2 linked regions of the Rhizobium rhizoryzae genome follow. The main gene of each other region encodes a partner of the protein of the gene in region 2 in a complex. Links are inferred from orthologs where the notes say so. Each region holds a gene or a part of one and is shown on either strand. Other genes may lie near its edges. The genes, in order: secY and secA.

Evidence for each region.
Region 1: the proteins of secA (region 2) and secY are in contact, whole or in part, in a crystal structure (PDB 3DIN), measured with the Thermotoga maritima proteins. The link is inferred for Rhizobium rhizoryzae from one-to-one orthologs. Residues at the interface, in WP_004082002.1 of Thermotoga maritima: Glu261, Ala262, Arg263, Lys300, Ala301, Arg302, Thr303, Ile304, Ile305, Leu323, Tyr324, Asp325, Pro326, Val329, Ser330, Tyr333, Ile336, Lys340, Phe345, Val349, Glu363, Phe364, Tyr374, Ser375, Gly376, Gly377, Glu393, Ile395, Thr482, Ser483; in WP_004081795.1 of Thermotoga maritima: Glu108, Gly109, Glu110, Glu111, Ala236, Glu237, Arg238, Arg239, Ile240, Thr241, Ile242, Gln243, Tyr244, Ala245, Arg246, Arg247, Val248, Thr249, Gly250, Arg251, Arg252, Val253, Tyr254, Gly256, Ala257, Ser258, Thr259, Tyr260, Leu261, Pro262.

What each region holds. Positions count from the first base shown.
Region 1 is NZ_CP049250.1:2,860,547-2,867,769, forward strand. The notes cover bases 293-3,179. They hold secY (preprotein translocase subunit SecY), read right to left. Parts: upstream 2,463-3,179; coding sequence 1,122-2,462; downstream 293-1,121. Other genes in these bases: rpsM (30S ribosomal protein S13), read right to left, coding at 293-293; G6N80_RS19655 (adenylate kinase), read right to left, coding at 535-1,125; rplO (50S ribosomal protein L15), read right to left, coding at 2,692-3,162; rpmD (50S ribosomal protein L30), read right to left, coding at 3,179-3,179. Also shown: more of rpsM, read right to left, coding at 1-292; more of rpmD, read right to left, coding at 3,180-3,376; rpsE (30S ribosomal protein S5), read right to left, coding at 3,388-3,957; rplR (50S ribosomal protein L18), read right to left, coding at 4,100-4,462; rplF (50S ribosomal protein L6), read right to left, coding at 4,475-5,008; rpsH (30S ribosomal protein S8), read right to left, coding at 5,047-5,445; rpsN (30S ribosomal protein S14), read right to left, coding at 5,459-5,764; rplE (50S ribosomal protein L5), read right to left, coding at 5,797-6,354; rplX (50S ribosomal protein L24), read right to left, coding at 6,347-6,655; rplN (50S ribosomal protein L14), read right to left, coding at 6,670-7,038. UniProt on the Escherichia coli protein: The central subunit of the protein translocation channel SecYEG. Consists of two halves formed by TMs 1-5 and 6-10.
Region 2 is NZ_CP049250.1:1,432,916-1,440,519, reverse strand. What follows is about bases 2,514-5,781. They hold secA (preprotein translocase subunit SecA), read left to right. Parts: upstream 2,514-2,863; coding sequence 2,864-5,581; downstream 5,582-5,781. Other genes in these bases: G6N80_RS12985 (peptidylprolyl isomerase), read right to left, coding at 2,514-2,598. In the rest of the region: G6N80_RS12995 (GNAT family N-acetyltransferase), read right to left, coding at 1-452; bifunctional glutamate N-acetyltransferase/amino-acid acetyltransferase ArgJ, read right to left, coding at 433-1,674; more of G6N80_RS12985, read right to left, coding at 1,756-2,513; G6N80_RS12975 (lipopolysaccharide biosynthesis protein), read left to right, coding at 5,796-7,217; G6N80_RS12970 (GNAT family N-acetyltransferase), read left to right, coding at 7,210-7,604. UniProt on the Escherichia coli protein: Required for protein export, interacts with the SecYEG preprotein conducting channel.

The sequences.
Region 1 (7,223 bases), 1.4 Mb from region 2 along the record:
ACCGGCAGGCCGCGACGATGACGAAGACCGCGATAGCAGCCAAGGTCCATAAGACGCTTGATGTTCATAGCGGTTTCGCGGCGAAGATCGCCCTCAACCTGGTAATCACGGTCGATCGTTTCACGGATCTGAAGAACTTCAGCATCCGTCAACTGATGTACGCGACGGTCAGCAGCAATGCCGACCTTCTCGACGATTTCCTGCGCAAACTTCGGGCCGATCCCGTGAATGTAGGTCAGCGCAATAACAACGCGCTTCGCAGTCGGGATGTTGACGCCAGCGATACGTGCCACGCCTATTCTCCTTGCGTTCCAGTTGCCATCCGGCAAGTGGTGCTTCTTCCATGAGAGCAGCCTCAAAAGGCCGCCAGTTCAAATCTCATCCGATATAGTCATAGCGACAAGACCGGACCAAATAGCAGTCCGAGCCAATCGCTATCAAATGTCGCGAGTTGGCGCGGTGTTTAGCGGAATCGGTGCCCAAAAGCAACCGGCCCCGCCAAGATTCTTTAACAACAAACAGCGTTGCACTCAGTCAAGCGGCTGACTTTTCCAGGACGTCTTCAATAGACTTCGTTACGACATCCATATCCGCCATACCGTCCAGGACCACCAACTGCCCTTGAGCTGCATAGTACTCGGATAGCGGGGCAGTCTTTTCACGATACTCCACGAGACGCTTACGGAATGACTCGGGATTGTCGTCGGAACGCACAGTCCCACCTGCAGCAACCGTTTCCGCAACCCTCGATTCGATTCGGCGAACAAGAGCCTCTTCATCGACCTTCAGTTCGATCACAGCATCGAGCGAAATATTCTTCGCTCGAAGGTTTTCCGCCAACGCCTTCGCCTGAGGCACCGTGCGCGGATAGCCGTCAAGGATGAAACCCTTGGCGCAATCCGAAGCCTCGATACGCTCGGACACGATCTGGTTCACGATGTCATCCGATACGAGCCCGCCCGCATCCATGACCGCCTTCGCCTTCTTGCCAATGTCCGACTCAGCCTTAACGGCTGCGCGAAGCATATCTCCTGTGGACAACTGCGGGATGCCATACTTGTCCGTCAGGCGCTTCGCCTGCGTACCCTTCCCCGCTCCCGGCGGTCCCAAAAAGATCAGTCTCATCGTCCCCTCTTTCCTCCACGCAACTTGGACTTCTTGATCAGTCCCTCATATTGCTGAGCAATGAGGTGACCCTGAATCTGTGCTACCGTATCAAGGGTAACACTGACAACGATCAAAAGCGAAGTACCACCAAGGGCTAATGGGATTCCGGTCCGTGCAATCAATGTCTCAGGCAGAATGCAGACGAACACGAGATACACCGCGCCGACGACCGTGATTCTTGTCAGGACGTAGTCGATGTATTCCGCGGTCCGCTCGCCAGGACGAATGCCCGGAATGAAGCCGCCATGCTTCTTGAGGTTGTCCGCCGTGTCTTTCGGATTGAAGACGATTGCCGTGTAGAAAAAGGCAAAGAAGGCAATCAGCAAGCCATAGAAGAGCATGAACAATGGTTGACCATGCTGGAGCGAGGCAATGATTGCCGTTGCCCAGGTCGGGAGGCTTGTATTTCCAGCGAAGCCGGCCGCAGTCGCAGGCAGAAGCAACAGGGACGATGCAAAAATTGCCGGAATGACGCCAGAGGTATTGAGCTTCAGAGGAAGGTGCGACGTATCACCCTGGAACATGCGGTTCCCGACCTGACGCTTCGGATACTGGATAAGCAAGCGGCGCTGCGCACGCTCCACAAACACGATCAGAGCAATAACACCGATTGCGACGACCACCACAGTGAGAATCAATGCTGTGGACAACGCGCCTGTACGACCCAGCTCAAGCGTGCCCGCCAATGCAGTCGGCAAGCCTGCAGCAATGCCGGCGAAGATGATCAAGGAAATGCCGTTGCCAATCCCGCGTGATGTGATCTGTTCGCCAAGCCACATCAGGAACATGGTGCCCCCGAGCAGCGTCACCACAGTCGAAATTCGGAAAAACCAACCTGGATCCAGAACGATACCGTTTCCGCCTTCAAGACCGACGGCAATGCCGTAAGCTTGAAGCGTTCCGAGCAGAACAGTACCGTAGCGCGTGTACTGGTTGATGATCTTCCGGCCCTGCTCGCCTTCCTTCTTGAGGTTCTCGAGCGACGGAACAACCGACGTCATCAGCTGTACTATGATGGAGGCAGAAATGTACGGCATGATGCCCAAGGCAAAGATCGCCATACGCTGAACGGCGCCGCCTGCAAACATGTTGAACAGACCAAGAATACCCCCGGCCTGTCCTTTGAATGCCTGTGCATAGGCTTCCGGATTAAGGCCCGGAAGTGGGATATGTGTCCCAAGACGATAGACAAGAAGCGCAGCCAGCGTAAACCACAGGCGCTTCTTCAGGTCCGTTGCCTTCGAGAAAGTAGAAAAGTTCAGATTCGAGGCCAGTTGCTCAGCTGCAGATGCCATGCCTATCTCCGCCTGACCAGTTCCGCCGGCCAAACAGGCTCCAGGCAGAAAGCAGTCTCATTTCCAATTTCAGAAAATCGGGAGATGGAAGGTGCAGAAACCAATCTCGACGCCCCACCCCATTTTCCGTTACACCCCGGCTAAACGCCGCGTCCCGCCGGGTTCGTGAGGCCCACATATGGGAGCAAAATCGCCCGGTGTGAAGCACCCCGGGCGATTCATCGACATATTATTCAGCAGCAGCTTCTGGAAGCTTGATGGAACCGCCAGCCTTTTCAATCTTCTCTACAGCCGCCTTGGAAGCGCCTGCAGCCTCGATCGAAACCTTCGCCTTCAGTTCGCCGTCTGCGAGAATACGAACGCCATCCTTTTCACGACGGATCACGCCAGCAGCCTTCAAGGAAGCAGCGTCGATCGTCGCGGACGCGTCCAGCTTCTTCGCATCGATCGCAGCCTGAATCCGGCCAAGCGATACAATGACAAAGTCAGACGAGAAGATGTTGTTGAAGCCACGCTTCGGCAGACGACGGTAGATTGGCATCTGACCGCCTTCGAAACCGTTGATAGCAACGCCAGAACGAGCCTTCTGACCCTTGACGCCGCGTCCACCAGTCTTGCCCTTGCCCGAACCAATACCGCGACCTACGCGAATACGGTCCTTGCTGGAGCCTTCGTTGTCTTTGATTTCGTTAAGTTTCATGGTTCCTACTCCCGTCTCACTTCTCGTCGACGACGCGAACGAGATGCTGGACAGACCGGATCATGCCACGAACTGATGGAGTGTCTTCCAGAGTCCGAACCCGGTGCATCTTGTTAAGGCCGAGACCGATCAGCGTCTGACGCTGAACGGAAGGCCGGCGAATGGGGCTACCGATCTGCTCGACCGTAACCGTCTTCTTGGTTTCGTTAGCCATCAAACAGCTCCTTATTCTTCCGCTGCATTGCCGGAAGCGGCACGGCGAGCCTGAAGCGTAGCATACTTGATGCCGCGCTGTGCTGCGATGTCCTTCGGATGCACCTGGTGCTTCAAGGCGTCGAACGTAGCGCGAACCATGTTGTAAGGGTTCGACGAACCAGTCGACTTTGCAACAACGTCATGAACGCCCAGCGTTTCGAAAACGGCACGCATTGGACCGCCAGCGATGATTCCGGTACCGGCCTTGGCCGAACGAAGCAGAACCTTACCAGCGCCATGGCGACCATTCACATCGTGATGCAATGTACGGCCGTCGCGCAGCGGGACGAAAATCAGATCGCGCTTGGCAGCTTCCGTTGCCTTGCGGATCGCTTCCGGCACTTCGCGAGCCTTGCCGTGACCAAAGCCAACCCGGCCCTTCTGATCGCCGACAACGACCAGGGCGGCAAAGCCGAAACGACGGCCACCCTTAACAACTTTGGCAACGCGGTTGATAGCTACCAGCTTATCAACGAACTCGCTGTCGCGCTCTTCGCGGCTCTGACGCTCTTCGCGCGAGCCTCTCTTTTCCTGTGCCATTTTCCTGTTCCTTTTTCTTTTCCGGTACAAACGGCAGACTTCGAAAAGCCGACCAAACGCCCGTCAGGGAATCTGGTCGGCCAGTGATGAGTGGCCTCTTAAGCCAAAACGACCGATCCGTGAAGACCGGTCGTCGCATTTATTAGAACGCCAGACCGCCTTCGCGAGCAGCGTCCGCAAGAGCCTTGATACGGCCGTGGTAGATGAACGCACCACGATCGAATACGACTTCCTTGACGCCCGCGGCAACCGCACGCTCGGCAACGAGCTTACCGACTGCTGCAGCTGCAGCAGTGTCGGCGCCGGTCTTCAGAGACGTACGCAAGCCACCATCGAGCGTGGAAGCCGCAGCAAGTGTGCGACCAGCCACATCATCAATGATCTGGGCATAGATGTTCTTCGACGAGCGATGAACCGACAGACGCGGGCGACCGTTAGCGACCGCCTTAATCTGGCGACGAACACGGCTCGCGCGCTTTGCAAGTGCTTCTTTCCTGCTAGCCATTTCGCGTCAACCTTACTTCTTCTTGCCTTCCTTGCGGACGATCCGTTCTTCAGCGTACTTGACGCCCTTGCCCTTGTAGGGCTCCGGACCGCGGTATTCGCGGATTTCCGCTGCAACCTGACCGACCTGCTGCTTATTGATGCCAGTGACGACGATTTCCGTCGGCTTCGGCACGGCAATAGTGATACCCTGCGGCGGCTCATAGACCACATCGTGGCTGAAGCCGAGCGAGAGCTGCAGGTTCTTGCCCTGCATGGCGGCGCGGTAACCAACGCCGTTGATTTCGAGCTTCCGCTCAAAACCGTCCTTCACACCCTTGAAGATGTTCTCGATCATCGTGCGGGACATGCCCCACTTTGCGCGAGCATCCTTCGTGTCGGTTACCGGAGCAACAGACACTGCGTTATTTTCGAAAGAAAGCTTTACTTCGTCATTTGCTACGAAGATCAGCTCGCCCTTCGGACCCTTTGCCGTGACCGTCTGTCCTTCGACAGAGGCCGTAACACCAGCGGGAACCTGAACGGGCTTTTTACCGATACGAGACATAGTTCAATCCTGTCTGTCCGTTAGAGATCCTGCTGGCCTTAGAAGACCGAGCAGAGAACCTCACCACCTACGTTCTGTTCGCGCGCCTGATGATCGGCCATCACGCCCTTCGGAGTGGAAAGGATGGTGATGCCGAGGCCGTTCGCGACCTGCGGAATAGACTTAACCGAAACGTAAACGCGCCGGCCAGGCTTGGAAACGCGGCCAATTTCGCGAATTACGGAAGCACCTTCGTAGTACTTCAGCTCGATTTCAATCTCGGACTTGCCGTCGCCGTGATCGACCTGCGTGTAGCCGCGGATATAACCCTCAGCCTGCAGAACGTCGAGAACGCGAACGCGCAGCTTCGAAGCCGGCGTCGTAACGGAAGACTTGCGACGGGCAGCGCCGTTGCGGATACGTGTGAGCATATCGCCCAGAGGATCAGTCATGGTCATGTTAACCGTCTCCTTACCAGCTGGACTTCACAACGCCCGGAACCTTGCCCAGATTACCGAGTTCGCGCAGGGCGATACGGGACATCTTGAGCTTCCGGTAGAAGGCACGCGGACGACCGGTGACTTCGCAGCGATTGCGGATGCGGGTCTTGGAACCATCGCGCGGCAACGAAGCGAGCTTCAAGGTAGCCTTGAAACGCTCTTCGATCGGCAGGTCCTGTTTCATGATGATCGCCTTCAAAGCAGCGCGCTTCGCTGCCTGGTTGGCGACCGTCTTGCGGCGGCGCTTGTTCTTTTCGATTGCGCTTGTCTTCGCCATATCGAGTTCCTTTTCTACGCTCGTCGTTACGGTTACTGACGGAACGGGAAGTTGAACTCTTTCAGAAGAGCCCGTGCTTCGTCGTCCGTGTTTGCCGTCGTGCAAACGATGATGTCCATGCCCCACATCTGATCAACCTTATCGTAGTTAATCTCAGGGAACACGATGTGCTCTTTGATGCCCATGGCGAAGTTGCCACGGCCGTCAAAGCTCTTCGGATTCAGACCGCGGAAGTCGCGAACGCGCGGAAGCGCGATGTTAACCAGACGATCCAGGAATTCGTACATGCGAGCGCCGCGCAGAGTTACCTTTGCGCCAATCGGCATGTTTTCACGCACCTTGAAGCCTGCAATCGAATTGCGGGCACGCGTGATGACCGGCTTCTGACCGGCGATCGCAGCCAGATCGGCAGCAGCGATCGTGGGCTTCTTCGAATCGGCAGTCGCTTCACCAACACCCATGTTGATGACGATCTTGTCGATCTTCGGAATCTGCATCTCGTTGGCGTAGGAGAACTGCTCCAGAAGCGCCTTACGGATACGAGAAACGTACTCCGTCTTCAGACGGGGCTCGTACTTGTTCTCAGCCATCGATCACATCTCCCGTACGCTTGGCTACACGGACCTTCTTGCCATCGACAACGCTAAAGCCAACACGTGTGGGCTTTCCGTCCTTCGCGACGATCGCGATGTTCGACAGATGGATCGAAGCTTCCTTGTTGATGATGCCAGCTTCCTGGGTCTGGGTCTGGCGCTGATGGCGCTTTACCATATTGATCCCACGGACCACCGCACGGTCTTCCTTCGGCAGCACCTGGACTACTTCACCGGTACGGCCCTTGTCCTTACCGGCAATAACGACAACGTTGTCGCCTTTACGAATCTTCTGCATGGCTATCCGCTCCCTTAGAGTACTTCCGGAGCCAGCGAGATGATCTTCATATGGTTCTTGGCGCGAAGTTCGCGCGGAACCGGTCCGAAGATACGGGTGCCGATGGGCTCTTTCTTGTTGTCGATGAGGACCGCTGCGTTGTTATCGAAGCGAATCACGCTGCCGTCCGGGCGGCGGATGTCCTTTGCGGTGCGAACAACGACGGCTTTCATAACGTCGCCCTTCTTCACGCGGCCGCGCGGAATAGCTTCCTTGATGGAGACGACGATAATGTCGCCTACGGAAGCATACTTACGCTTTGAGCCGCCCAGCACCTTGATGCACATGACACGACGCGCGCCGGAATTATCGGCAACGTCGAGGTTTGTTTGCATCTGAATCATGTCAGGTCGCCTTCTCGTAATGACTGAAACGGTTGGGCATGCGCCCCCTATTCCAGCTCAATGACATACTTATTTTCGCGCGAGGTGGGTTCTTGCCAAGGTGGTTTCCTGACCAGGACCTTCCCTGCGCTTCAAAGCAAAAGAACGTCCGCGAGTACGGACGTCCTGCGCCAATGCGCTGCTTC
Region 2 (7,604 bases):
TGAACGGCAAGAAGTACGTCGATGAAGCGGCCCACATCATGGCTCGGAATATGGTCGAGCGTATCCGGCAGCTCCAGAACAGTCAGGTCAGCCGTCATCACCTGAACGGTCTCGAATGGCTCCCAGCCGGATTGCGCCAACCGTCCAAGCAGAGGCTGGGGTGCCAATGGCGTTTCACGAACCACAAGCGGGCGACCGTAATGCTCGAAGCGCTTCCGGGCCTTTTCGATCCGCACTTCGGCATCATGATAGTCCGACGGGTCGAGCGGCACGACACAGTTGAGCCGTTTGGAGGGATGTCCGCCCGTCAGACGCACCTGCCAGCTGCCATCATAGACCACGGAGGCCGCTGGCCAGGCCCGGAAGCCCACAGCTTCCAGACGGCGCACGAGCGGCAGGTTGCCGTGGAAGGATGTCGCCTGCATCAATCGATCAGCTCCGGTAATCGCCATTGATCGCGACATATTCCTTGGTCAGGTCGCAGGTCCAGACCGTCGCCGTACCATTCCCGAGACCGATATCGGCGCGGATCGAGATGTCTTCCTGCTGCATGACGGCAGTCGTCGCGGCTTCGGAATAGTCCGGATCGCGCTCACCGTTGACAGCTACCCGGATATCGCCGAACCAGATCGCCAGCCGATCACGGTCCGCCATTTCTCCGGACTTGCCGACAGCCATTACAACGCGGCCCCAATTGGCGTCCTCACCGGCAACCGCGGTCTTGACCAGAGGGGAGTTGGCGATGGATAGGGCGATACGCTTTGCAGCTGCATCACTCTCGGCACCGGTCACCGTGACGGCCACCATCTTGCGGGCGCCTTCACCATCGCGCACGACCTGAAGTGCCAGATCCTTGAGGAGGTCGTTCAGCGCATTGCGGAAGGAAACGAGGCGCGGATCATCCGCCTTCTCGACCTTCTTCTGGCCGTCTTCACCCGCCTTGCCTGTTGCAAACAGAAGAAGCGTATCGGATGTGGAGGTGTCGCTGTCGACGGTCACGGAATTGAATGTGGGGCCAACGCCCTCGGACAAGAGCGCCTGAAGGGCGGCGGGCGCGATGTCCGCGTCGGTCACGACGAAGGACAGCATCGTGGCCATGTCCGGCGCAATCATTCCGGCGCCCTTGGCAATACCGTTGATCACGACTGGAACGCCGTCGATTTCGGCGGTACGCGTGGCAACCTTCGGATAGGTATCGGTGGTCATGATGGCTTTGGCCGCTTCCAGCCAGAAGTCACCGACCGCAGATCCATCCATGTCACCCAGTACACCAGCGAATTTCGTGGCATCCAGAGGTTCGCCGATAACGCCGGTCGAAGCCAGGTAGACCTCGTTCGTCTGGCAACCCACCGCCTTTGAGGCTGAGTCTGCCGTCAGCTCGGTCGCGGCTTTGCCCTTCACGCCCGTGAAGGCATTGGCATTGCCGGAATTGACGACGACTGCGCGCGCTACGCCATGGGGCAGGTTCGTGCGGCAGAAATCAACCGGAGCGGACGGGCATTTCGACCGGGTAAACACACCCGCAACAGAAGCGGGCTCATCGAATACCATCAGCAGAACATCGGTCCTGTTCTTGTACTTGATACCAGCGGCGGCTGTTGCCATCCGCACGCCGCGCACAGTCGGCATCTCTGGATAGGTTTTGGGAGCGAGGGGAGAAACAGCTGACGACATGGCTCAGTTTCCAGACAAGGATTGGCTTCCGGACAAGAAAAGGCCCGCCAAAGCGGGCCGGTGCAGGCTTGTTAAGAGCTATTACTCGCTCTTGGTCAGTTCGTCATAGCCCTTGCGCAGATTTTCGTCCACGATTTCCACCTTCTGGGCCTTCTTGGCTTCATCGATGATGGACGAATACTTTTCCTGCATCACGATCTGGCGAACCTGCGGCTCAACCTGGTCGAAAGCTGGCGGCTGGGCATTGCGCTTATCCTCGACCTTGATGACGTGATAGCCGAACTGCGACTTCACCGGGGTCTTGGTATAGCTTCCCTTTGGAAGCGAGAAGGCTGCCTCTTCGAATTCAGGAACCATGCGGCCCTTGGTGAAGTAGCCAAGATCGCCACCGTCGGACTTGCTGGAATCTTCAGACTTGGCCTTGGCCAGTTCGATGAAGTCCTTGCCGGCATCAAGCTGCTTGATGATGTCCTTGGCTTCGTCTTCGGTCTTCACCAGGATATGACGTGCGTGAACTTCTTCTTCCTTCGGCATCGCTGCGATTTCCTTGTCGTAGCGTGCCTTGACCTCTTCCGGCTTCAGCTTGTCGAACTGATCGCGCAGATAGGCATTGTGCAGTTCGCGTTCCTTGAGGAACACCATGCGTTGCTTGAAATCATCGCTGTTCTGGATTCCGGCATCTTCAGCCTTCTTGGCCACCAGCTTGATATCGATGACCTGCGAAAGCGCCGCGACGGTCTTCTGTTCGTCCGGCAGCTGCTGATACTGCGCGCTCAGATTTGCGATTGCCGTATCGAGGTCGGACTTGCGAATTTCCACCGAACCCACTTTCGCAACGACAGGGTTGTCCTGCGCAGCGAGAGGCGAGTGGAACGTGAACGCTGCGGCCAGGGTCGCCGCTGCGACGAATTTGGAGCGAAACATAAGGTAGGACCTTTCAAGTAAAGCACCGGTTTCAGTCTGCCCGATTCCGGCCATGGCACCTTCAGAAACACCGGATTGTGGCCATTCTGTATCGGCCAGAACCGTTGACATCATTCAACCCCCCTCTTATCTGTCACGCTACTTCGCGTCTAGAACAGTTTCCGGGCGGGTACTGTAATTTGTCTGTGAAAATTTCATCGACTGAAGCAGTAACCAGGAGCGCTCGGCAGCCTGATGCCAAATCGATTCAGAAAGGACCATGTGCATGGTCAGCCTTGGTGCGATTGCACGCAAATTTTTCGGCTCCGCCAACGATCGCCGCGTGCGCGGCTATCGTTCGAGCGTGGAAGCCATCAGCGCCCTTGAAGAGAAGATGAAGGCGCTGACCGACGAGCAGCTTGCAGCAAAGTCGGTTGAATTCCGGCAGGAGCTGGCAAACGGCAAGACGGTCGAAGACATTCTTGTCCCCGCTTTCGCTGTGGTTCGCGAAGCAGCGCGCCGTGTGCTCGGCATGCGACCCTTCGATGTACAGTTGACCGGCGGCATGATCCTGAACCAGGGCGCAATCGCAGAAATGAAGACCGGCGAAGGCAAGACGCTTGTCGCGACGCTTCCGGTCTATCTTAATGCGCTGACAGGGCGTGGTGTCCACGTCGTGACCGTCAACGACTATCTCGCCAGCCGCGACGCGGGCATCATGAGCCGCCTCTACGGCTTCCTGGGATTGACGACGGGCGTTATCGTCCACGGTCTCGATGACGACCAGCGCCGCGCGGCCTACGCCTGCGACATTACCTACGCGACGAACAACGAACTCGGTTTCGATTATCTGCGCGACAACATGAAGTATGATCGCGGCCAGATGGTTCAGCGCGGCCACTACTTCGCGATCGTCGACGAAGTGGACTCGATCCTCGTCGATGAAGCGCGCACGCCGCTCATCATTTCCGGTCCGCTGGACGACCGCTCCGAACTCTACAACACGATCGACAGCTTCATCCCGGCCCTGACACCGGAAGATTACGAGATCGACGAAAAGCAGCGCTCCGCCAATTTCTCCGAAGTCGGCACGGAAAAACTCGAGAACCTGCTGCGTCAGGCGGGCCTTCTGAAGGGCGAGTCGCTCTACGACGTCGAGAACGTTGCGATCGTTCACCACATCAACAATGCGCTGAAGGCACACAAGCTCTTCCAGCGCGACAAGGATTACATCGTCCGCAACGATGAGATCGTCATCATCGACGAATTCACCGGCCGCATGATGCCCGGTCGCCGTTATTCCGAAGGCCAGCACCAGGCGCTCGAAGCCAAGGAAAAGGTGCAGATCCAGCCGGAAAACCAGACCCTGGCGTCCATTACCTTCCAGAACTATTTCCGGATGTATGAAAAGCTGGCCGGCATGACCGGTACGGCTGCAACGGAAGCGGAAGAGTTTTCCAACATCTATGGTCTGGATGTCGTGGAAGTTCCGACCAACCTCCCGATCCAGCGTATCGATGAAAGCGACGAGGTCTACCGGACCGCGGAAGAGAAGTTCAAGGCGATCATCGAAGAGATCAAGGCTGCCCATGAAAAGGGCCAGCCGGTTCTGGTGGGTACGACCTCCATCGAAAAGTCGGAACTTCTGGCGGCCATGCTCAAGCAGGCGGGCTTCGAGAAGTTCAACGTCCTGAACGCCCGTTATCACGAGCAGGAAGCCTACATCGTCAGTCAGGCTGGCGTTCCCGGCGCTGTCACGATCGCCACCAACATGGCCGGTCGCGGTACCGACATCCAGCTTGGCGGCAATATCGACATGCGCCTCGAGCGCGAACTGGACGGCATGGAGCCGGGTCCGGAGCGCGACGCGAAGGAAGCGGCCATCCGCGCCGAGGTCAAGCAGTTGAAGGAAAAGGCACTCGCCGCAGGCGGGCTCTACGTCCTGGCAACCGAGCGCCATGAAAGCCGGCGTATCGACAACCAGCTGCGCGGCCGCTCCGGTCGTCAGGGTGACCCGGGTCGTTCCAAGTTCTATCTGTCGCTTCAGGATGACCTGATGCGCATTTTCGGCTCGGATCGCATGGACAGCATGCTTCAGAAGCTGGGGCTCAAGGACGGCGAAGCCATCGTCCATCCGTGGATCAACAAGGCTCTGGAGCGCGCGCAGAAGAAGGTCGAAGCCCGCAACTTCGATATTCGCAAGAACCTGCTGAAGTATGATGACGTGACGAATGATCAGCGCAAGGTGATCTTCGAACAGCGTATCGAACTGATGGACGCGACGGACCTCACGGAAACCGTCACCGACATGCGTCATGAAGTGATCGAGATCCTGGTCACCAAGCATATTCCAGAGCGGGCATACGCCGAGCAGTGGGATGCGGTCGGCTTGAAGGAAGCGGTTCTGCAACAGCTGAACCTCGATCTGCCTATCCAAGACTGGGTGCTGGAAGAAGGCATCGCGGAAGACGATATCCGCGAACGCATCACAGCGGCTGCAGACGCTGCGGCCAAGGATCGTGCCGAGCGTTTCGGCGCCGAAATCATGACCTATGTCGAGCGGTCCGTTCTGCTCCAGACGCTCGATCATCTGTGGCGCGAGCATATCGTCAATCTGGACCATCTGCGGTCTGTCGTCGGCTTCCGAGGCTACGCCCAGCGTGACCCCTTGCAGGAATACAAGGCGGAAGCCTTCGAACTCTTCCAGGCGCTCCTGGCGAACCTGCGCGAGGGTGTAACGGCGCAGCTGATGCGTGTTGAACTGATGCGTGACGAACCGGAGGCACCTCAGCCACCGCCGGTCATGCAGGTTCATCATCTCGACGCGACGACCGGTGAGGACGAGTTTGGCCAGAACGGCGGCGGCTTCATGGCTGTGGCTGCTCCGGAAGACCGTGACCCCAATGACCCGCAGACCTGGGGACGCGTTGGTCGCAACGAACCCTGCCCTTGCGGTTCCGGCAAGAAATACAAGCATTGCCATGGCGCGTTCGAGCAGGCCTGATACGCAAAACTAAATCGAATGAGCAATATCTGAAAGGCTCCGGTTTCCGGGGCCTTTTTGCATGGCACGGCCTGAAGTAACGTCTGCAAGGGTGATGCACACGAAAGATGTGCCACGATCAGTGTGTTTTTACGAAACAGAATCACGCTTCCTTAACCGTGCACGGCGCAGAATTGGCATATATAATTGCTGCGCCAAGAGTATTGCGTTTTTCATGACAGTGATCGAAACAGCAGAGCGGCTTTTGCCGCTTGGCCTGAAGAACCGGCTGACGCCTTTGCTGCGTCGGCTGGAACCGATCCTGCGTGACGATAGTGAAACGGCGCGCGCCCAGCGTATGGCCCTGATTGCCTTTGCCATCCGCATCATCAGCGCAGCGATCGCCTTCCTCTCCCAGATCATTCTGGCCCGCCTGATGGGCGAATTCGAATACGGCATCTTTGCCTTCGTCTGGGTTCTGGTTGTCGTCTTCGGCAATCTGTCCTGCCTCGGCTTTCATACGGCCGTCATCCGCTTCCTGCCACAGCATCAGAACCGCGGCGAAAGCGAACTGGTGCGCGGCCTGAACTGGACGGCACGCATCGTCGCCATGCTTTCGGCCACGACGCTTGCCGTATCCGGCCTCGTATTCATGACAGTCTTCGACAGTCTCGTACCGGATTACTGGTTGATACCGGTCTTCCTGGGTCTGTTCACGCTGCCGATGATCGCGCTGGGTGACGTGCTGGACGGAACGGCCCGCGCGAACGGCTGGGCCGTCACCGCACTCAGCCCCACCTATATCATCCGTCCATTGCTGATCCTGTTTCTCATGCTTGTGGCCGTGTGGAGCGGTCAGCCGCAGTCCGCTCGAACGGCGATGGAGGCCGCCCTTGCTGCGACCTACATCACCACATTGTTCCAGTTCATCCGGATGACCTACCGTCTGCGTCGCCAGCTCGGCAGGGGCGCACTTTCGTTTGCGCTGATGCCTTGGTTTCGCTTCTCGCTGCCATTGTTCCTCGTCGATGGCATCGGCTTCCTGTTGACCAATGCGGATGTCGTCGTCGTCGGCTTCTTCCTGCCGCCGGATCAGGTCGCCGTCTATTACGCCGCCGCAAAGACCATCGCCCTTGTTCAGTTTGTCTACTTCTCCGTCAAGGCAGCGGCAGCACCGCGCTTTGCCGGCATACTTGCAGAACACGATCAATCATCGCTGGCGCAATTTGCAGCACAGGCAGCCCGCTGGTCCTTCTGGCCGGCTCTGGTGGTCGGCCTTTCCGTTCTGGCGATGGGAGAAATCCTTCTCGGCCTTTTCGGTCCCGCCTTCACCAGCGGCTACCCACTGATGGTCATCTTGTTGGCTGGCATCCTTGCCAAGGCACTCGTCGGCCCGGGCGAAGTTCTCCTGAACATGGCTGGACGCCAGTCTCTCTGCGTTGCCATCTATGCCGTGGTGCTCGCTTTCGCGGTGACGGTAAACATCATTATCGTTCCGCGTTTCGGCCTCTACGGTGCTGCCTCGGCGACTGCAAGCGCCATGATGCTGGAGGCAGTCCTCCTCCATATAGCTGTGCGCAAAAAGCTCGGGATCATCCTGTTCGCCTTCGCCCGCGCGGTGAAAAACCCAAATACGGAAGGAGCATCCCATGGTTGAGCTTCCGCCCCGCGGTCCTTTTCGTCTTGATCTGGACGTCACGCCTCAAAAGCCGAAGCTGTCCATTCCCGAAGCTCCGATCAAGGCATCGGTCGGCAGACCGGGACGGACCTTGTCCATCTATCCGGCATCGATGGGCTATGATCTGCAGGAGGAGTTGGATTTCCTGTCAAACCGCGCCATGGAGCCGAATGTCTTCTTTACGGGACGCATGCTGGCGCCCGCCATGCCGCGCGTGGAGGATCGTCAGGTCCAGTTCGCCCTGATCCGCGATGACAACAACAATCGCAGCCGTATGCGGCTGCTGATGCCCTTCTCGCAGGAGAAGCCAGGCTTTTCGCTGGGTGCTTCCATTATCCGGGCATGGGCGAACCCGTTCGGTCCATT